4 regions of the Streptomyces sp. NPDC058525 genome follow, and region 3 is predicted to be linked to each of the others. Evidence: riboswitches for the same ligand, from Rfam matches in the RefSeq annotation. Region 3 holds a riboswitch; each other region holds the start of a gene.

Region 1 (5,052 bases), on a different contig from region 3:
CGCAAGCACCCCAAGGACCTCAAGGTGTTCAAGGAGATGCGGGAAGGGGCCCCGAACCCGCGCGCCGCCGAAGAGGGTCCCGCGGGCTCCGCGAAGACCGCCCCCGCGCCCCTGCCCTCGCTGGCCATCGGGCAGGCGGCCGACAAGGCGGCCGGGGCGGTGGACGGCGGCAAGGTGGAGAGCATCCGCGTGGTCGCCCAGGAGGGCGGCGGCAGCGCGTGGCTGGCCGTCGTACTCGGACCGGACGGCGTCCGGCACGCGGTCACGGTCTCCGGCACGGACGGCACCGTCACCAGCAACGTCCCCGTCAACCGGCCGTAGCCGGGCGGGCGTAGGCGGGCGGGGGCGTCGTCGGGCGGCGCGGCTCAGCCGCGTTCGGCCGCGACCGGGTACGGCACGAAGCTGCTGCTGTTCTCGTCGACGGCGAGGGCCCGGCCGAGGGGCGGCACGGCCCGCTGCGGGCAGTCGAGGCGTTCGCAGAGGCGGCAGCCCATGCCGATCGGGGTGTCGGCGGAGGTCTTGCCGAGGTCGAGGCCGTCGGAGTAGACGAGCCGGGAGGCGTGCCGGATCTCGCAGCCCAGGCCGATCGCGAAGGTCTTGCCCGGTTCGCCCCAGCCGCCGCGGTGGCGGGTGACGGCGCGGGCGGTCCACAGATGGCGCTGTCCGTCGGGCATGGCGGCGACCTGCACGTGGATGCGGCCGGGCGCGGCGAAGGCCTCGTACACGTTCCACAGCGGGCAGGTGCCGCCGGCGCGGGAGAAGTGGAATCCGGTCGCCGACTGTCGCTTGGACATGTTGCCCGCCCGGTCGACCCGTACGAAGGAGAAGGGCACCCCGCGCAGCCGGGGGCGTTGCAGGGTGCTCAGCCGGTGGCAGACGGTCTCGTAGCCGAGGCCGAAGCGGTCCGTGAGCCGCTCGATGTCGTAGCGGAACTCCTCGGCGGCCGTGTGGAAGGCGCCGTACGGGAGGATCAGCGCGGCGGCGAAGTAGTTGGCGATGCCGATCCGGGCCAGGGCGTGGGCGGGGGAGTCCGCCGGGAAGTCCTCGGCCGCCAGCCGGTCGAGCTCCTGCCCGTACTCCAGCAGCGCCAGCTGGGTGGCCATCCGGAAGGCCTGCTGGCCCGGCCGCAGCCGGCTCGACACGTGCAGGACCCGGCTCGTCGCGTCGTAGTGGTGCAGCCGGTCCGAATCGGCCGCGAGGCGCACCCCGTGCCGGTCCAGGAGCCGCGCCGACAGGGCGCGTACGACGTCCCCCGGGCGGATCCCGATCTCGCGGGCCAGCGACTCGGCGGCGAGATCGGTGTCGTGGAGGTAGTTCTGCCGCCGGTAGAAGAACTCGCGGATCTCCTCGTGCGGCGAGCGCGGCCCCTCCGCCGCGCCGTCCCGGCCGTCCGCGTCCCCGGCGAGCCGCTCGGCGAGCAGCTGGGAGCGCCGGCCGAGGTCCAGCAGCACCCCGGCGACGGCGGGCATCCGGGTGGCCAGCTCCGCCAGGTCCGACGGGGACACCCGGGCCTCGGCGACCTCGGTGGCGAGGGCCTCGCGCAGGTCGGCCAGCAGCCGGCTGGTGTCGCGCTCCGAGAAGAAGCCGGGATCGACGCCGAAGGCCTCGGTCAGCCGCAGCAGCACGGGCACGGTGAGCGGCCGCGAGTCGTGTTCCATCTGGTTCAGGTAGCTCGGCGAGATCGCGAGGACGCGCGCCAGCTCGGCCTGGCTCATCCGGCGCTCCTCGCGCAGCCGCCGCAGTCTGGCCCCCGCGTACGTCTTGCCCACCGCGCTCCCCCTCCGTGTGACCGGGACGCCGCAACCCTACGCGGGATCCCGGCGCCGCAGGTCTTTGCAAACTTGGCAAAAACACCTCCTGGGATTCGCAGAACTTGGCATGCGTGCCTCTTCACCGGCCGCGGACGAGCGGTCCACGGGGACGATGACGGTCTTGGCAAGGGGGCGCCGTGTCCCATGTCACCGTCCGGCATGTGAGCCGCTGTACCGGTCCTCCAGGACCTGCGCATACGCTGATCGACAGCAGCTGGTTCGCCCCGTCCGCCAGACGGGATGCGTCGTAAGAGGGAACCCGGTGGGAATCCGGGACTGCCCCGCAGCGGTGAGCGGGAACGACCGCCGTCATACGCACTGGACCCGGACGGGTCTGGGAAGCGACGGCCAGTAGGTGTCTGCCCCAACGGCAGACGTGCCCGCAAGTCCGAAGACCTGCCCGTTGCCCGCGCACGCACAGCCGTGCGCGGACATCCCGGTGACCTCGTGGGCGGGTCGGCGAACAGATCTCGACGGCAGCAGCGGCGCATCGCGCCCCGGCGGACCGTCAGGTCCGTGACCCCTTCGCGCTCCACGTCCCGCCACCGGGACTCATGGAGACAAGCTCGCGAAGGAGAGTTCCGTGACAACCGAGTCCGCGACCGCGGCCGTAGAGGCCACCGTGTACGGCTACCCCCGCCAGGGGCAGAACCGTGAACTGAAGAAGGCCATCGAGGGCTACTGGAAGGGCCGCGTCAGCGCCGAAGCCCTCCACGAGACCGCCGCACTCCTGCGCCGGACCAACTGGGGCCGGCTGGCCGACGCCGGCATCACCGAGGTCCCCACCGGCGACTTCTCGTACTACGACCACGTCCTCGACACCAGCGTCATGGTCGGCGCCGTCCCCGCCCGCCACCGCGCCGCGGTCGCCGCCGACGCCCTCGACGGCTACTTCGCCATGGCTCGCGGCACCCAGGACGTGGCGCCGCTGGAGATGACCAAGTGGTTCGACACCAACTACCACTACCTGGTGCCGGAACTCGGGCCCGACACCCGCTTCACCGCCGACTCCACCCGGCAGGTCGCCGAACTGAAGGAAGCCCTGGCCCTCGGCCTGAAGGCCCGCCCGGTGCTCGTCGGACCGGTCACCTACCTGCTGCTCGCCAAGCCCGCCCCCGGCGTGGCCGAGGACTTCCAGCCGATCACCCTGCTCGACCGGCTGCTGCCCGTGTACGCCCAGGTCCTCGCCAACCTGCGCGCCGCCGGAGCCGAATGGGTCCAGCTGGACGAACCCGCCCTCGTGGCGGACCGCTCCCCGGCCGAACTGGGCGTCGCCGCACGGGCCTACCGCGAGCTCGGCGGACTCGACCAAGCCGAGCGGCCCAAGCTGCTGGTCGCCTCGTACTTCGACCGGCTCGGCGAGGCCCTGCCCGTGCTGGCCAAGGCCCCCGTGGAAGGACTCGCGCTCGACTTCACCGAGCGGGCGGCCGCCAACCTCGACGACCTCGCGGCGGTGGGCGGACTCCCCGGCAAGCGCCTGGTCGCGGGCGTGGTCAACGGCCGCAACATCTGGATCAACGACTACGAGAAGTCCCTCACCACCCTCGGCACCCTGCTCGGCCTCGCCGACCGCGTCGACGTCGCCGCGTCCTGCTCCCTGCTCCACGTACCGCTGGACGCGGGCGCCGAACGGGACATCGACCCGCAGATCCGCCGCTGGCTGGCCTTCGCCCGCCAGAAGACCGCCGAGATCACCACCCTCGCCCGCGGCCTCGCCCGGGGCACCGGAGCCATCGCGGCCGAACTCGCCGCCAACCGCGCCGACCTGGCCTCCCGTGCGAACTCCGCGATCACCCACGACCCGGCCGTACGGGCCCGGACCGCGGCCGTCACCGACACCGACGGCCGCCGCTCCCAGCCGTACGAGCAGCGTGCGGCGGCCCAGCGGGCCCACCTGGGGCTGCCGCTGCTGCCCACGACGACCATCGGCTCCTTCCCGCAGACCGCCGAACTGCGCACCGCCCGCGCCGACCTGCGCGCCGGGCGGCTCGACGAAGCCGGCTACGAGAGCCGCATCGAGGCCGAGATCCGCGAGGTGCTCTCCTTCCAGGAGAAGACCGGCATCGACGTCCTCGTGCACGGCGAGCCCGAACGCAACGACATGGTCCAGTACTTCGCGGAGCAGCTCACCGGATACCTGGCCACTCAGCACGGCTGGGTCCAGTCCTACGGCACCCGCTACGTGCGGCCGCCGGTCCTGGCCGGGGACATCTCTCGTCCGGAGCCGATGACCGTGCGCTGGACGACGTACGCGCAGTCGCAGACGGCCAAGCCGGTCAAGGGCATGCTGACCGGCCCCGTCACCATGCTCGCCTGGTCCTTCGTACGCGACGACCAGCCGCTCGGCGACACCGCCCGGCAGGTCGCGCTCGCCTTGCGCGACGAGGTGAACGACCTGGAGGCCGCCGGTACTTCGGTGATCCAGGTCGACGAGCCCGCCCTGCGCGAGACGCTGCCGCTGCGGGCGGCCGACCACGCCGCGTACCTGGCCTGGGCGACGGAGTCCTTCCGTCTCTCCACCAGCGGTGTCCGGCCGGACACCCAGATCCACACCCACATGTGCTACGCGGAGTTCGGCGACATCGTCGAGGCCATCGAGGCCCTCGACGCCGACGTCATCAGCCTGGAGGCGGCCCGCTCCCACATGCAGGTGGCCGACGAGCTCGCCGGTGCCGGATACCCCCGCGAGGTCGGCCCGGGCGTCTGGGACATCCACTCCCCGCGCATCCCCTCCGCCGAGGAGGCGGCGGCCCTGCTGCGCAAGGGGCTCGAGGCCATCCCGGCCGAGCGTTTGTGGGTCAACCCGGACTGCGGGCTGAAGACCCGCGGCTGGCCCGAGACGAAGGCCTCCCTGGAGCACCTCGTCGAGGCCGCGCAGCAGGTCCGTACGGAGATCGCGGCGAACTGAGACCGGGCGGGCCCGCGTCGGCCCTGACGGGCACGGGCGGGTACGGGCGCGGGCGCGGGGCGGGCGCGGGGATGTGCCACCCCGCACCCGCCCGTCGTACCCGGGCCCCCGGGCCGTGCGGTCCGCCGCTCGCGCTCGTGTGCGCGGGTGAGTTCTCAAGTCGTCCACGTTGTCGTAGGGGTACGGCCCGGTGGACGGCCCGCTGACCGAGGGGCTGCCGCTCGCGGCGACCGGCCCCAAGGGGCGGGTGCGGGCGGCGGCCTGGGAGCAGGCGCGGCCGCTGCACGAGCAGGGCCGCATCAGGGCGGTCGAGGTGCGGGCCTCGGACTTCTT
Region 2 (5,052 bases), on a different contig from region 3:
GCCGGACGGCCGTTCGCGCCCGGGCAGGACGCTGACGAAGGGCACCCCGGTGCGGGGATGCTCGATGACCTCCGCCTCGACCTCGTACACCTCGGACAGCAGCGCGGCCGTCAGGACCTCCTCGGGCTTCCCGGTGGCGACGACGCGGCCGCCGGCCATGACGCAGATCCGGTCGCAGAAGGCCGCGGCGAGGTTCAGGTCGTGCAGCGCGACGACGGCCGTGACGCCCAGCCCCCGCACCAGCCGCAGGGCGTCGAGCTGGTGGCGCAGGTCCAGGTGGTTGGTCGGCTCGTCCAGGACCATGGACCCGGTGCGCTGCGCGAGGGCCCGGGCGATCAGCACCCGCTGCTTCTCCCCGCCCGACAGGCGGTCGAACGGGGCGTGGGCGAGGGCGTCGACGTGGAGCTCCGCCAGCGACCGCATGATGATGTCCCGGTCTTCGGCGTCGTCACCGGCGAAGGCCCGCTTGTGCGGGGTGCGGCCCATGGCGACCACGTCGTACACGGTCAGTTCGAAGTCCCCGGAGGTCTCCTGGAGTACCGCCGCGAGCCGTTGGGCGAGCCGCTTGCCGGGCATCCGCCAGACGTCCTCGCCGTCCAGCAGCACCCGGCCCGACGTGGGCCGCAGCGCCCGGTAGAAGGTGCGCAGCAAGGTGGACTTGCCGGCGCCGTTGGGGCCGACCAGGCCCATCACCTCGCCGGGCGACACGTGCAACGACGCCTCCCGGACGAGGGCCTTGCCGTTCACGAGGACGCTGACGCCCTCGGCTTCGAGGGACGCGGGCCCGTCGCCCGGTCGGTTCTTCGGGTTCGTCACCGGGCAGCCTTCCGTCGCATCAGCCAGAGGAAGAAGGGACCGCCGACCAGGGCGGTGAGGATGCCGACGGGAATCTCCTCCGGACTCATGAGCGTGCGCGCGGCCAGGTCCGCGCCGATCAGGAACGCGGCTCCCAGCAGGGCCGCGGCGGGCAGTGCCCGGCGGTGGTCGGCGCCCACGAGCAGCCGCACCACGTGCGGCATGATCAGCCCGACGAACCCGATCTGCCCGCTGACCGCGACGATCGTGCCGATCATCAGGGCCACCAGCGTGAACAGGGCGCCGCGGAAGCGGTGGACGTCCAGGCCGAGGGCCGCGGCGGCCTCCTCGCCGGCCAGCAGGAGGTTGAGCGGACGGCAGACGCCCAGCAGGACGGCCGTACCGACCAGGACCGCGCCGACCGGGATCCACACCGTGTCCCACGTGGTGCCGGCCAGTCCGCCGAGCATCCAGCGCAGCGCGGACTGCGTCTTGTGGGGGTCGTTGGAGGTGACGACCAGGAAGCTGGCCACCGCCGACAGCACCTCGGCCATGGCCACGCCCGCCAGCACCAGCCGTACCGTCGTCATCCGCCCGCCGGAGCGGGCCAGGAAGTAGACGGCGACCAGGGCCGCGAGGGCGCCGCAGAAGGCCGCGACGGGCAGGGTGAACAGCCCGAACACGGTGAGGTTCATGACCAGGACCAGCACCGCGCCCACCGACGCGCCCGAGGACACGCCCAGCAGCATCGGGTCGGCCAGCGGATTGCGGACCAGTGCCTGGAGCGCCATGCCGGCCACCGACAGGCCGGCGCCGACCACTCCGGCCAGCAGCACCCGCGGCAGCCGGACGTCGACGACGATCGTCTCCCGCACGGGGGTCCACGTCGGCTCGGCGAGCGCCGGGTGCACGCGGTGCAGCAGGATGCTCCACACCTGGTCGGCCGGGACGCTGATCGAGCCCACCGCGATCGCGGCCGTCGCGGCGCAGGCCACGAGGACCCCGAGGAAGGCGAGCACCAGGCCGTACGGGATCCCGGGCCGGCGCGCCGCGACCGGCGGCCGGCCCTCCTCACGGGGGCCGGCCGCCTCGGCCGCCGGGGCCTTCGCCTCGGTCACTGGACGCGGCCGGGGTGGAGCTGCTTCGCGAGCGACTCGACGGCTCCGGGCATCCGTACGCCGAGCACCGTGGAGGACAGGGGCAGCACCGCGAACCGCTGGTTCTTGATCGCGGGCACGTCCTTCAGCGCCGGGTGGGCGAGCAGGAACTTCTTCTTGTCCTCGACGGACTGGTCGCCGTAGTCGTAGATGACGATGGCCTCGGGGGCGCGCTGGGCGACCTGCTCGAAGGAGACGTCACCGAAGGCCTTGTCCAGGTCGGCGAAGAGGTTCTCGCCGCCGGCCCGCCGGATCATGTCGTTGCCGATGCCCTTGCCGCCCGCGGTGAAGGCCGTCTTGTCGCCGCTGTCGTACACGAAGAGCTTGACCGGGGTGACGCCGGCCAGCTGCGTCTCGACCTTGTCGAGGGTGGCGTGCAGGGACGCCAGCCGCTCCTCGGCCCGCTCGGGCACACCGAAGATCTTGCCGAGGGTGCGGATCTCCTCGTCCATGGAAGCCGCGTTCACCGGACCGGTGGGGCATTCCTCGGTGTTGAGGTGGGTGTTGATGCCGGCCTTGGTGAAGGCGGCCCGGCTGCGCCCCTCCTTCTCGTCGAAGGTGGACTTCCAGCCGCCGTAGACGAAGTCTGGCTCGGCCTCCAGGAGCGCCTCGAAGGACGGGTACTCCTTGGAGATGACCTTCACGCTGTCGTAGGCGCCCTGGTACTCGGGGAGGATCTTGTCGTCGAGGTAGCCCGTGCCCACCATCGACTTCTCCAGGCCGAGCGCCAGCATGACCTCGGTCGCGTGCTGGTTCAGGGAGACCGCGCGCTGCGGCGGACGCTGGTAGGTGGTGCTCACGCCGCAGTTCTCGACCGTGAGCGGAAAGCCCTTGGCTGTCGCGCCCGCCTTCGGGGTGGCGGAGGGCGTCGCGGCGCCTCCGCAGCCGGATATCAACAGGGCTGTGGCGAGGGCGGACAGCAGGGATTTCGAGGGGATGCGGGGCATGGGTGGTCCTCTCACCGCGGATGGGTCGGATGCGTCGGTCGGTCTTCACGCCCCGTCGCGGGGGACGGGGGTGGTGCGGGCCGGGGCAGGGCGGGCCGGGGCGGGCCTGATCGGCCCGGTCGGCCCGGGAGGGGGCGTGCGGCCGGGCCGCGGGAACTGCGGGCAAGCCGATGCGGGGTGGGGAGGGCTCGCGGGGGCGCACGGGGGGCGCGTACGGCGGCTCGTGCCACCCGGTCCCGGGACGACCGGGCACGACCGGGTACGACTGCCCCCGGTCCCGGGGCCGTTGGCGGGCCACGGGCCTCACGCGCCGTCGGGCTCGCGGCCCCCGGCCTACGGGACGAGCGGCTCTGGGGTGTCGAGGGCCGGGGTGTCGAGGGCCGGCACCGGACGCGGCTCGCCCTCGGCGTTTATCGCGACGAAGGTCAGTCTCGCGGTGGCCACTTCCGTGGTGGGGCCCGAGGCGTTCCAGCGCTCGGCCCTGACGCGCACGCCGACCGTCATCGACGTCCGGCCGGCGCGTTCCAGCTCGGCGTCGACGCTGAGCAGGTCGCCGGCGCGCACCGGTGCCAAGAACGCCATCCGGTCCACGGCCACGGTGACGGCGGGGCCGTCGGCGTGCCGTCCGGCCGCGGCAGCGGCGGCGTCGTCGATGAGCTTCATCACCACACCGCCGTGGATGGTGCCGTAGAGGTTGGTGTCGTGCTCGCTCATGATGTGGGCGAGCGTCACCCGGGAGTCGCCCGGGTTCTTGGAAGCGCACTCCACGGTGGCAGCGGTCTGGTCGGCCACGTCAACTCTCCTTCGCGAGTCGCGGCAGAAAGGCCCCGGAGAGTCTTCTTCGGGACCCCGCATGACGTACCGGCATGCGGGCAGTGGCAGGTCTTCGGACTCGCGGACACGCCTGCCGGTCTCCCGGCGGGCACCTAGTGGCCGTCGCTTCCCGGAACCGGTTCCGGTTCCAGTGCGTATGACGGCGGTCGTTCCCGCTCACCGCTGCGGGGCAGTCCCGGATTCCCACCGGGTTCCCTCTTACGACGCATCCCGCCTGGCGGACGGGGCGAACCAGCTGCGCTCACAGCCTACCCGGGCGCATGACGGCTCTGACCAGCCCCGCGGCCCGTCCGTGCGCGCACGGACGGGGACATTCTCCGCGTGCGGGCGGATCCCCGGTACGGCGGTGGTCCGCCGGGGCCGGGCACGGGCGCAGGGGTGTACTCCCGTGCGCCCCGCGTGCTCCTTCGACGGCTTCGGCGGCCCCGCGTACGGTTCCGGGCCATGAGCGGATACGCGAGGGAACCGGCCGCGTCCAGGGAAATCGGTTCCGAGGCCCTGCCTCCCCCCGACCAGTGGTCCACCGCCCCTGTGGTGGCGGCTCCGGTCTGCCGTTTCGAGAACTTCCTCGGCGCGGAACGCGCCGGCACCCTGCTGGACTACGCGATCTCCCGGCAGGCCGACTTCAACGCGGGAACCGTCCTCGACCCGCTCTCGGGCCAGGTCTCCCACAAGGGCCGCAGCTCGCTCGTGCTCCCCGTGACCAGCGCCGTGTTCAGCGCGCACCTCGCCGACTGCCTGCCGCTCGTACAGGAAATCCTCGGCCACCGGGCCGCGCTCACGCACACCCTGACCGTCCTGACGGCGCACGGCGAGGGCGGCCACTACGGCATGCACACCGACGCCTCACGGGTGCGCGACGTCAGCACGGCCGTGTCGGCGGTGTACTACCTGCACCGCGAGCCCCGCGGTTTCGAAGGCGGCCGGCTGCGGCTGTACGACACCCTGCTCCACGAGGGCGGGGCCCGGCCGGCGGAGTCGTACCGCACGATCGAGCCCGAGCACGACACCATCGTGTTCTTCCCGGCCAGCGCCTTTCACGAGGTCGTCCCGTCCACCTGCCCGAGCGGGCTGTTCGCCGACAGCCGGTTCACCCTGACGACGTGGATCAGCGGTACCGGGTCCGGGCCGGAGCCACCCGCCGAGCCGTTCGGGATCTGGCCGTGGATGGCCCGCGCCGCCGAACGCACCCGCCCGCTCGCGGACGCCGAGCGCGACCACGACGGGGCCCGGCCCATCGCCCTGCCGCCCGCCGACCCCGCGACCCGGCTCACCCTGCCCGTACCCCGCACGGCACCGTGACGGCCTGACCGCCGGGT
Region 3 (5,052 bases):
GCGGCTCGCTACCTCTGCGTACGATGCCCCGAGGACCCGGACGGGGACCGGAACCGAGAACCACCGAAACCGAAGGACGAAGCCGTGGCGGAGCGGTACGACTGCTCGATGACATCCGAACGCACGGCCGGACTGCGCGCGGCCGCAGCGGCCGTGCGATCCGGCGGGCTCGTGGTGCTGCCCACCGACACCGTCTACGGCATCGGCGCCGACGCGTTCGATCCGCGCGCGGTCGCCGCTCTGCTCGACGCCAAGGGACGGGGCCGCCACATGCCCTCACCCGTCCTCGTCGGCTCCCCGGACGCCTTGGACGACCTCGTCACCGACCTCCCGGACATCGCCTGGAAGCTCGTCGAAGCCTTCTGGCCCGGCGCTCTCACCCTCGTCGCCCGGCACCAGCCGACGCTGAAGTGGGACCTCGGAGACACCCACGGCACGGTCGCCGTCCGCATGCCCCACCACCCCCTCACCCTCGAACTCCTCGACGACACCGGTCCGATGGCCGTCTCCAGCGCCAACCTCACGGGACACCCGGCCCCGCAGGACTGCGACGCCGCCCGGCGCATGCTGGGCGACACCGTCGCGGTCTACCTCGACGGCGGCCCGACCGCCGCCCTCGTCCCCTCGTCGATCGTGGACGTCACCGGCCCCACACCCACCCTGGTCAGGGCCGGCGCCCTGACCGCCGAACAGCTCCGCACCGTAGTCCCGAACCTGACCGAGCCCGCCTGACCCGGGCCATCGGGCGCATCAGGCGAATGCCACGGGGGCCGCATCCCGATCCGGCCGCCCCGGCCTCGGCCCCTTCCCGGCCCCGGCCCCTTCCCGGCCTCGGCCCCCTGCCGGGCCGGGTCCGCCGGGCCTCGGGTGGCCGACGGCTGGCAGGGGCCCGGCCGGCGCGTTTCACTGGGAAGTGCCGGTATGACCGAAGCCGGCACGCCTCGGGAGGTCCCGTGAACACGCACACGCCGCCGCGCTTCGACCCCACCCGGGTTCCCCACCTGCTGGGATCGTTCGCGCCGGTGAGCGAGGAGGTCGACGTCGCCGACCTCGAGGTGACCGGCGAGATCCCGTCGGCGCTGGACGGGCTGTACCTGCGCAACGGGCCCAATCCCCGATTCACCCCGATCGGCTCGTACCTGTACCCCATCGACGGGGACGGCATGCTGCACGGGGTCTGGCTCTCGCAGGGCCGCGCCCGCTACCGCAACCGCTTCGTGCGCACCCCCGCGCTGCGCGCCGAGGAGCGGGCCGGCCGGGCCCTGTGGGGCGGCCTGGAGTCGATGATCATGCCGGACGCCGAGCAGGTCGGGCCCGAACTCGCGGGCACCTTCAGGGACATGCCGGACATCAACGTCGTACGGCACGGCGGCCGGCTGCTGGCGCTCGCCGAGTCCGCGTGCCCCTTCCGCGTCGGCGCCGGCCTGGAGACGCTCGGCCGTGAGGACTTCGACGGCGCCCTGCCGATGGGCATCACCGCGCACCCCAAGATCGATCCGGTCACCGGCGAGATGGTCGTCTTCTGCTACGGCCTGGAGGCGCCGTACCTGACCTGGTCGGTCATCGGCCGCGACGGCGCGGTCACCCGGGGGCCCACGCCGGTCGACGGCGTGGACGAGCCGATGATGATCCACGACATGGCCCTGACCGAGCGCTACGCGGTCATCGTCCTCGCACCCGCCTTCTTCGACTTGGCGGGGGCCATGGCGGGCGGCTCGTTCCTCGCCTGGCGGCCCGAGCGCGGGACCCGCGTGGTCCTCGTCCCGCGCGACGGCGGACCGCCGCGCTGGGCCGCCGACGAGGCGTTCTGGCTCTGGCACACGGTGAACGCGTACGACGACGGACCCGGCCCGGACGCCCCGGTGGTCCTGGACTACGTGCAGTGGAGCCGGCTGACCGTCGGCGGGGAGCCGGAGCCCGGCGCCGCCCCCGCGACGGGTGGACTCGTACGGGCGCGCATCGACCCGGTGGCGGGCAGCATGGCCCGGACCCCGCTGGACGACGCCCGGGTGGAGTTCCCGCGCATCGACGACCGCCGCATCGGCCGGCGCCACCGCTACGCCGCGCTGGCCACCGAGACCGGCCGGACGGACCTGCTGCCCGGCGAGTACGACGCCGTACGCTTCCACGACACCGAGACGGGCACCTACCGCGTCTGGGATGCCGGCGACCTGTCCGTCGGCGAGCCGGTCTTCGCACCGGCGCCGGGGCAGGACTCGGAGGAGGACGGCTACTGGCTGACCTTCGCCACCGACCGCACCAACGGCTCCGCGTGGTTCCTCGTCATCCCGGCCCAGGACCCCGCCGCGGGCCCCATGGCCCGCGCCCGCATCCCGGTCCGAGTCCCACTAGGCCTACACGGCTCCTGGCTACCGACGGACACCGTCTGACCAACCAGCCCCGACCGGCCGCTACGGGTCGGCCAGCCCCTCGGAAAGGTCCACCGAACAGTTCTGCCGGCACGGCATCAGGCCCGGCAACCGTCATCCGTCATCCGTCATCCGTCATCCGTCACAGCACCGGAGCTCGGGGGGCCGGCGACGCGCCGGACACGGCCCACCCACGAGTCGTGGGTCAGCGAGGACCATGCGGCACCGAGTTCGATCCCGTGGTGGGTGCGAGCGAGGTCCGCCAGGGGTGTGAAGAGCGCCGCCTGGACCTCCTCGACGGCCGCTTCGGACGGCATCGCGACCTTGCCGCAGCCGCCCAGGCCGTCGTCGGCGAGGAACGTGTACGGCCACACGCCCTGTCCCGTCAGCAGGATGATCTCGCTCGGTATGCCGAGGGCCGGGCGCTTCTTCTTCGGCTTGGGTCGTCTTGCCACGGCCCCATCCAACCCGACATCGCGCCAACGCCAAACCGGATGCGAGCGACGCGGCAGCGCTGAGAAGATCCGGACATGCCAAGCCCCACCGTGGAAGAACTCCTCGCCAACGTTCACGGACTGACGCCCGAGCGCGCCGAACAGATCGGCGATCGGATCGACGCATGTCGGAGGCTGCTGGACGCCGGCGCCGACATGGACTCCGTCCAACAGCACCTGAAGGACGAGGGCGTCGGCATCCTCTACGCGATCCTGATCACCACCCGGCTGCTCGGGGACCACCCCAGCAGGCTGCGCGCGGCGCGGGAAATCGTGGAGTGCAGCCCGGCCCGTATGCACAACGCCGGCTGACGAGGGGGCGCCCCGTCCGCGCTCGCACGCCGTGGAGCCGGAAAGTCGCCACTGGTCAGCACGTTGTTACGACCGTACGATTCATCTGCCCGGTCGCACCGGGCGACAACGACAACTGAATGGCCGTATGACCTGGGGGAAGCCGGTGGGAATCCGGCGCTGACCTGCAACCGTGTGGGGCGCATCCGCGTCGCGAGCCGGGGCGCCCGGCGTGCGGCTCGTACCGCTTCCACTGTCACGGTCTACAGCGCGGAGCCTTGAGTCGCCGGATCACCGACGGCCCCGTCCCCGCCGCCGCGGAGGGAGCGGCGCTGCCGGGGGATGTCGTGCGGAGCAGGGGCGTGCTGTGCGCCCTCCCCGCTCGAAAGGCATTCCATGCGCCCGAACCTCGTCCGTCGCACCCTCGTCACGACGGCCGCCCTGGGGCTCGCGCTCGCCACCGCGCCGGCCGTCGCCCACGCCGAGCCGGTGCCCCACTCCAACGCCCCGGTCAAGGTCAGCCTCACGGTGCAGGGTCCGAGCGGGCTGCTGTTCAAGGGCAAGATAAAGACCAAGGGCCACGACGTCACCACCGCCACCGGCGGCACGCACAAGTGCGACGGCACGAACGGTTCGGCCAACCCGAGCGCCGTGCCCACGCCCACCGCCGCGCTGGACGACGCCGCCAAGAAGAAGAACTTCACCTGGGACGGCACCTGGTACGCCTCGTTCGACGACTTCTCCGTCGACACGATCAAGAACGTCAGCGGGGGCGGCTCCGCCTACTGGAGCATCTCCGTCAACGGCACCCCGACGCCCGTCGGCGGCTGCCAGTTCAAGCTGAACGCCGGTGACCAGGTCGCCTTCACCTGGACCTCGTTCTAAAGCAGACGCGGTGGGGGCGCGGCGACACCACTCGCCGCACCCCCACCGTTCCTGCGTGCCTCCGGCGCACCCTCAGCCCGGAGACCGTGCCGGGGCCCTCAGCCCCGGCCGTACGTGTGGAACCCGCGGCCGCTCTTGCGGCCCAGCAGCCCCGCCTGCACCATCCGCCGGAGCAGCGGGGGCGGGGCGTACAGCGGTTCCTTGAATTCGGCGTACAGCGATTCCGCGATGGCCGCGACCGTGTCCAGGCCGATCAGGTCGGCGAGTTTGAGCGGGCCCATGGGGTGGGCGCAGCCCAGTTCCATGCCGGCGTCGACATCGGCGGCGCTCGCGAACCCGGACCCGGCCATCCGGATCGCCGACAACAGGTACGGGATCAGCAGCGCGTTGACGACGAAGCCGGCCCGGTCCTGGGAGCGGACCGTGGTCTTGCCCAGCGCGTCGCGGGCGAAGCCTTCGACGGCGGCCAGGGTGTCGGCCGAGGTGTGCAGCGAGGAGACGACCTCCACGAGCGGGAGCACGGGCACGGGGTTGAAGAAGTGCAGGCCCACGACCCGGTCGGCGCGGCCGGTGGCCATGCCCAGCCGCATGACGGGGATGGCGGAGGTGTTCGTGGCGAGGATGGCCTGCGGGTCCTCGACGATCTTGTCGAGGGCGGTGAAGACCTCCGTCTTCGCGTCCGGGTTCTCCGTGACGGCCTCGATGACGAGCTGCCGGTCGGCCAGGTCCTCCAGGTCCCCGGTGAACACGAGCCGGGCCAGGGCGTCTTCTGCGGAGATCCGGTCCAGCTTGCCCCGCTGGACGGCCCGCTCCAGGGAGACGGCGACCCGCTCCCGGGCCGAGCGGGCGGCGGTGGCGTCCGACTCGGCGACGACGGTGTCGAGGCCGGCGCGGGCGCACACTTCGGCGATGCCGGCGCCCATCTGGCCGCCGCCGACCACCCCGACGCGCCGGATGCGGGCCGCTCCCGCGACGGCGCTCACGCGTTCACCTGCGCGGGGGCGCGGCGGACG
Region 4 (5,052 bases), on a different contig from region 3:
GCTTCGCGCGTCTCAGACCACATCGAGCGAATCGACCACGGAAACGTGGCAGCTATTGACGACCTAGCCGTCACCCTCAGGTCACTCGTCGGATCAGGTAAAGGTAACGGGGTTCTACTAACAGCTTGCAGAGGGTTCAGCATCGAGTACCCAACACTTCAGGCCTCGCGCGCCCCGGTACCCTCGGGTGCCTACATGTCGATCGGCTCCCTACCCGTCGAAGAGCCCGGGGCCGTGATGCATGGCGCCAGACAATTGACACTCTCCAAATGGATACAGGAACCCGTCCTTCGCTGTTCCACGAAATCCGGTCCCGCTTCATACAGCTGGGACAAGTTCATTCGGGAGTACGCCAACAAGTGGGGTGGCGCCCATTTGGACTCACAGGTACCGGAGGAGCTGTTCGCAATCGACCGAAATGCGGCCGCCGGGCTGGTGATGAGCGCCTACCTGCTGCGCACTGCCGGTGTAGCAGTATGGGGGTTGACCCAGCACGTTCTGCAAAGAACCCTGACCGTATGCACCGAACCGGGATACAGTGGAATCTTCACCGCTCCGGGATCTAATTCACCAACACCTGAATATCGCAAGCAATACGGGCAGCTCCAATGGCTGACCCTCGCCCCAGACAGTATGGACTTCGGCTGGTACGTGGATCACTTCAGCCAGACGAACACCCTGCTTCTCGCCTTTGGCAGCATTCCCTACGATGTCCGCTATCAGCCAGAGGGAGCAGAGCCACAAGAGACGGTCGATCCCACACCTCCTCTAGGACCCCGGCGCCCGCCACTCGTACCACCACCCACCAAGGATTCGTTGCGCGCAGGCACTGCTAGCGGAGTGATCATGCCAATCCAGCAACTACAAGCAACCTCGACTGGATCCGCGGATACCGCGGGAGCCTGAGCATCAACCCCACGCTCATGCGCAGCGCCCCCCAGTACTGTCGCCAAAGCTTGCCTAGGCCAACAGGCATCCCGAACTGCGCCTGAGCGGACGAGCTAGCCGTGCCGGAGGCATGCCAGGTAGGGCGGGGAACAGCGGTAGGACACCCGTCTTCGGGACCCGCCCGCTCAGCGGCCGGGTCCTTCGTCAGACCTTCAACGCGGGGGCGTACTTGGCCTCGTCCGGCCGTAGAGGGGTTGAGGTGGGAACTCGCAGCGAACCGCTCCTCAGACGCCGTTGCCCGCCACACGCGACCGCCTTTGGCAGTGGCGTTTTCTATCGTCTGGGCATGGAGTTAGGACGCAGCATGCATCGCAGGGCCGCGGATCACATGGCCGAGGCATGGGCAGAGACTGATTGGGGCGCTCGGGCCTTAGCTGGCATGTACCGGTGGACGCGCGACGAGGAGTGGGCGGATCGCATCGCGGTGCTCGGGCAGCCCTATACCGGTTGGGACATGGGGCAGCTGTTCGCGCTGCGCTGTCTCGCCGGCCTCTGGATGGAGGGCCTTCTGACCGTAGCCGAGGTTGAGGTCGGAGTCGGACCGAGACGCGATGCCGAGCGCAAGGCCAATCAAACTGCCCTTAAAGGGCTTCAGGCGGGGGTATCGGCAGAAGTTGATACCAGCCAGCGAGGAGCAGATGATGACGGCTCGGTGAGATGGGAAGTTCCTCTACCGGGGTACTTCTGTGACCCTGAGTCCCGTGATTCTCTGCCGGACACCCTAGCTCCGGACTGGGCTCCATTGGAAATCGGCAACACGGACGCAAGTACCACGTGCTTTCATCTCGCTCGCTTCGGAGCCGTAGCGCGCTGGCCCTACGGTGACGAGAAGGTGACCGTCGTGCAGACTCGCCCTCGGATCCTCATCCAACGGTGGCGGGGAGGCCACGCCGCCCCCAACAAGGCCATGGAGGATCTTGTCAGCTTCTCCAACTGGATTGCGTACGGTCGGATGCTCGGTCCGAAGCGGGTGCGCGGCATGATGCATGCATCGAGGGTGAGTGTCCGGCCCGACAGCTAGGTGCACAACTGCCGAGCGGCGGAGACGGCGCTGGAGCTACACGAGAGCGCGGCACGTTGCGCTACGGGCAGATCAGCGGCCGCGGCCGTGCCACAACGTGCCAGTAGGACCGGTAACCAGCGGTCAGCGAGGGGTACACCGAGACGCCCACAGCAAGTCGAATGATGGAAGTTCTCGCAGGTCAGGGCTCTCACAGCACCCAAGTACCGGGTGATTCCCAAGCTTATAGCGCGGGTTCGATTCCCGTCATCCGCTCCACAGCAAAGCCCCAGGTCAACGACCTGGGGCTTGTTTGTTGTCTAGACCTATCGGGGCCAGCGTGCCATGCGCGGCTCCGCAGGGCTGCTCGGCTCGCGTCGGGGCCGGGAAGTAGTATCGCGAGACGCCCTCGCCGGTCAGGCGTGCTCGTCCGGCGGCTGCTGGGCGGTCTGGACCGACCAGCTGGTGACGTTGTGCCAAGTGCCGGCCGGTACAAAGATGGCCCAGCCGTCCTCGACCTCCCGCTCGAAGTCGAGTCGATCCTCCGTCCGGCCCATCTGGACGCGGCCCCGGCCTGCGTTGAGTCGTAGGAATTGGTCGGTCTCCGGGTGCGCCTCCAAGCCGATGTCCTCACCCACCGGGATCGACATGAGGGTCAACTGAAGGTACTTCCCGGTCCAGGCGACCGCGCGGTAGTTCGTGTTCTCGAGGGTCGCCTTCTCCAGGTCGAAGCTTTGAGGTTCCGGCCCGATGTCCTTGGTGGTCATCCGTCTCTCCCTGTCGACGAAGGCGTTACGCGGTGGCGGTCCTGCGCCGACCCGCGTCAACGTTCCCAGAGCCCCAGGCCTTTCTGACCACAAGATGGACGCCGCATCCCGTTACCGCGGGGTGCCTCAAGGCGAGACCTCCTGTGGCTGGTCGCACAGTTGTGGGTCTGGCGTGGCCGTGGCCGATTCTGCGATGCTTCCGCCTGACAAGCGACGGCGGAACGAGGAAGCCGGTGAGATTCCGGCACGGTACCGCCACTGTGTAGGGGGAGCGACTCCGCCATGGCCACCGCCCCATCCCGGGGTGGGAAGGCCGGAGAAGCGTTGATCCCGAGTCAGGAGACTCACGCCGTCGCACCTCGATGTACGGGGCGGATTTCCCCAGGAGAGGCGGTGGCACTCGTGTGCCTGCGTACCCACGGCGGCAGCTCTGCGGTGCCCGCGGCCCTGCGGGGCCGGCCTGCCCGGCTTGACGCACGGGCCCCTTCCCTCAGGTTCTGACGACCCCCTTCCTCAGCAGGTCCCTTCCCGTACGCCGCATCACGCGCGCCCCGGAGTGCCGGTGCGCACTGTCCACGTATGCCACCAGGAGTCACTGTGTCCGTACGATCCGTCATGCCCGGCCGTCGTCAGGCTGCTGCGGCAGCCTTCCTCACGGTCGCCCTCACGCTCACGGCGTGTGGCAGTGACGCCGACCCGCCCGCCGACGCCAAGGCCCAGGCCGCCGGGGAGGGCTGCATCAAGGACTTCGACCCGGCCAAGGACTACTTCCCGGTCAAGTCGACGGTGGAGCACGCCAAGAACTTCACGCTCCGGTACGAGAAGAGCTACCAGGTCCTCACCGTCAACGAGCCCTTCCCCAAGGGGAAGCCGGAGTCGTACGTGCTGGTCAAGTGCGGTGCGCCGAAGCCGGAGCTGTCCGGTGAGCTGGCGTCCGCGCAGCAGGTCACGGTTCCGGTCAAGAGTCTGTACTCCGCCTCCACCACCCACCTTCCGCTGCTGACCGAGACCGGCACCCTGGACGTCCTGACGGGTGTGGCGAGCGCCGCGAACATCTCCTCCGCCCAGGTGGTCGAGCGGGTGAAGGCGGGCAAGGTCACCGAGTACGCCAAGGACCGCACCCTCAACGCCGAGACGGTGATCGGCGCCAAGCCGGACGTGCTGATGACCCAGGGCACCGACGACCCGCAGTACCCGAAGCTGCGTCAGGCCGGGATCGCCGTGGTCGCCAACGCCGAGTGGCTGGAGCCGAGTCCGCTCGGCCGCGCCGAGTGGGTCAAGGCGATGGCCGCGCTCACCGGAGCGGAGAAGCGCGCCGGCGAGGTATTCGACACCATCGAGGGCGACTACCGGAAGGTCGCCGAGAAGGGTGCGCAGGCGGTCGCGGCGGGCAAGCCCGTCGAGGTGCTGCCCGGCACGATGTACCAGGGCACCTGGTACATGCCCGCCGGTGGCAGCTACGCCGCCCAGCTGATCAAGGATGCGGGCGGCACGTACCCCTGGGCCGGTGAGGCGGGTACCGGCAACCTCCAGCTGAACTTCGAGGCCGTGTACGCCAAGGGCGGCGCGTCCCCGGTCTGGATCGCCGACCAGAAGTGGACGTCCACCGCCGACGCGGTCAAGGCCGACAGTCGGTACGGACAGCTGAAGGCCCTTTCCGGCGGTGTGGTCTGGACGAACACGAAGGCGCTGGGCCCCGGCGGCGGCAACGACTACTTCGAGCGCGGCGTGCTGCGCCCCGACCTGGTCCTCGCCGACCTCTTCGCGCTCATCCACCCGGACCAGGCGAAGGACCACACCTTCACCTTCTACACGCAGGTGCCCAAGGCGTGACGACCCACATGGCAACCGCGCCGACCGCCTCGCCGGACGCCCCGCGGGCGCTGCGGCCGGGACGGCGGCGCCTCGCTGTCGTCCTCGCCCTCGCCGCCGGCACCGCCGCGCTGTTCGTTCTCACCATCGCGACCGGCTCCCACCGTGTGCCGGTCGCGGACGTGGTCCGGGTCCTGTTCGGCGGCACCGCCGAGGACCCGCGATGGACGGTGATCGTCGAGCAGGTCCGACTGCCGCGCGCGCTGACCGCCACCGCCGTCGGCGCCGCCCTCGCGGTGGCCGGCGTACAGATGCAGACCCTGTTCCGCAACGCGCTGGCCGACCCGTTCTCCCTCGGGGTGAGTTCGGGCGCCAGCATGGGCGTCGCCGCCGTGGTCGTCGGCACGGGCGGCGTCGCCGGTAGCTTCACCGGAAACCTGGCCGGCCTGGGCCGCCTGGGTGTCGTACTCGCCGCCTCGCTCGGCGCCGCCGCCGTACTGGCCCTCGTCCTGCTCCTCTCGCGGT

Evidence for each region. Region 3 has a riboswitch for cobalamin ahead of ACFWP3_RS31050 (DUF4430 domain-containing protein). Riboswitches for the same ligand answer to the same signal wherever they lie in the genome.
Region 1: another riboswitch for cobalamin. It lies ahead of metE (5-methyltetrahydropteroyltriglutamate--homocysteine S-methyltransferase); the one in region 3 lies ahead of ACFWP3_RS31050 (DUF4430 domain-containing protein).
Region 2: another riboswitch for cobalamin. It lies ahead of ACFWP3_RS18480 (acyl-CoA thioesterase); the one in region 3 lies ahead of ACFWP3_RS31050 (DUF4430 domain-containing protein).
Region 4: another riboswitch for cobalamin. It lies ahead of ACFWP3_RS00830 (ABC transporter substrate-binding protein); the one in region 3 lies ahead of ACFWP3_RS31050 (DUF4430 domain-containing protein).

Annotation. Positions count from the first base shown of each region.
Region 1 covers NZ_JBHXNP010000084.1:13,946-18,997, forward strand. Annotated here, with positions in the region: gene ACFWP3_RS30900 (hypothetical protein) at 1-321, shown strand, start outside; gene ACFWP3_RS30905 (short-chain fatty acyl-CoA regulator family protein) at 366-1,769, opposite strand; cobalamin riboswitch at 2,010-2,230, shown strand; gene metE (5-methyltetrahydropteroyltriglutamate--homocysteine S-methyltransferase) at 2,395-4,719, shown strand; partial or broken gene ACFWP3_RS30915 (NAD-dependent epimerase/dehydratase family protein) at 4,898-5,052, shown strand, end outside.
Region 2 covers NZ_JBHXNP010000036.1:1,948-6,999, forward strand. Annotated here, with positions in the region: gene ACFWP3_RS18465 (ABC transporter ATP-binding protein) at 1-816, opposite strand, end outside; gene ACFWP3_RS18470 (FecCD family ABC transporter permease) at 813-1,829, opposite strand; gene ACFWP3_RS18475 (ABC transporter substrate-binding protein) at 1,910-2,899, opposite strand; gene ACFWP3_RS18480 (acyl-CoA thioesterase) at 3,233-3,691, opposite strand; cobalamin riboswitch at 3,759-3,984, opposite strand; gene ACFWP3_RS18485 (2OG-Fe(II) oxygenase) at 4,178-5,035, shown strand.
Region 3 covers NZ_JBHXNP010000085.1:4,439-9,490, forward strand. Annotated here, with positions in the region: gene ACFWP3_RS31030 (L-threonylcarbamoyladenylate synthase) at 85-732, shown strand; gene ACFWP3_RS31035 (carotenoid oxygenase family protein) at 954-2,390, shown strand; gene ACFWP3_RS31040 (hypothetical protein) at 2,498-2,824, opposite strand; gene ACFWP3_RS31045 (hypothetical protein) at 2,900-3,175, shown strand; cobalamin riboswitch at 3,255-3,404, shown strand; gene ACFWP3_RS31050 (DUF4430 domain-containing protein) at 3,551-4,039, shown strand; gene ACFWP3_RS31055 (3-hydroxybutyryl-CoA dehydrogenase) at 4,138-5,022, opposite strand; gene aceB (malate synthase A) at 5,019-5,052, opposite strand, start outside.
Region 4 covers NZ_JBHXNP010000001.1:171,352-176,403, reverse strand. Annotated here, with positions in the region: gene ACFWP3_RS00845 (hypothetical protein) at 1-906, shown strand, start outside; gene ACFWP3_RS00840 (hypothetical protein) at 1,235-1,969, shown strand; gene ACFWP3_RS00835 (cupin domain-containing protein) at 2,365-2,715, opposite strand; cobalamin riboswitch at 2,889-3,082, shown strand; gene ACFWP3_RS00830 (ABC transporter substrate-binding protein) at 3,313-4,548, shown strand; gene ACFWP3_RS00825 (FecCD family ABC transporter permease) at 4,545-5,052, shown strand, end outside.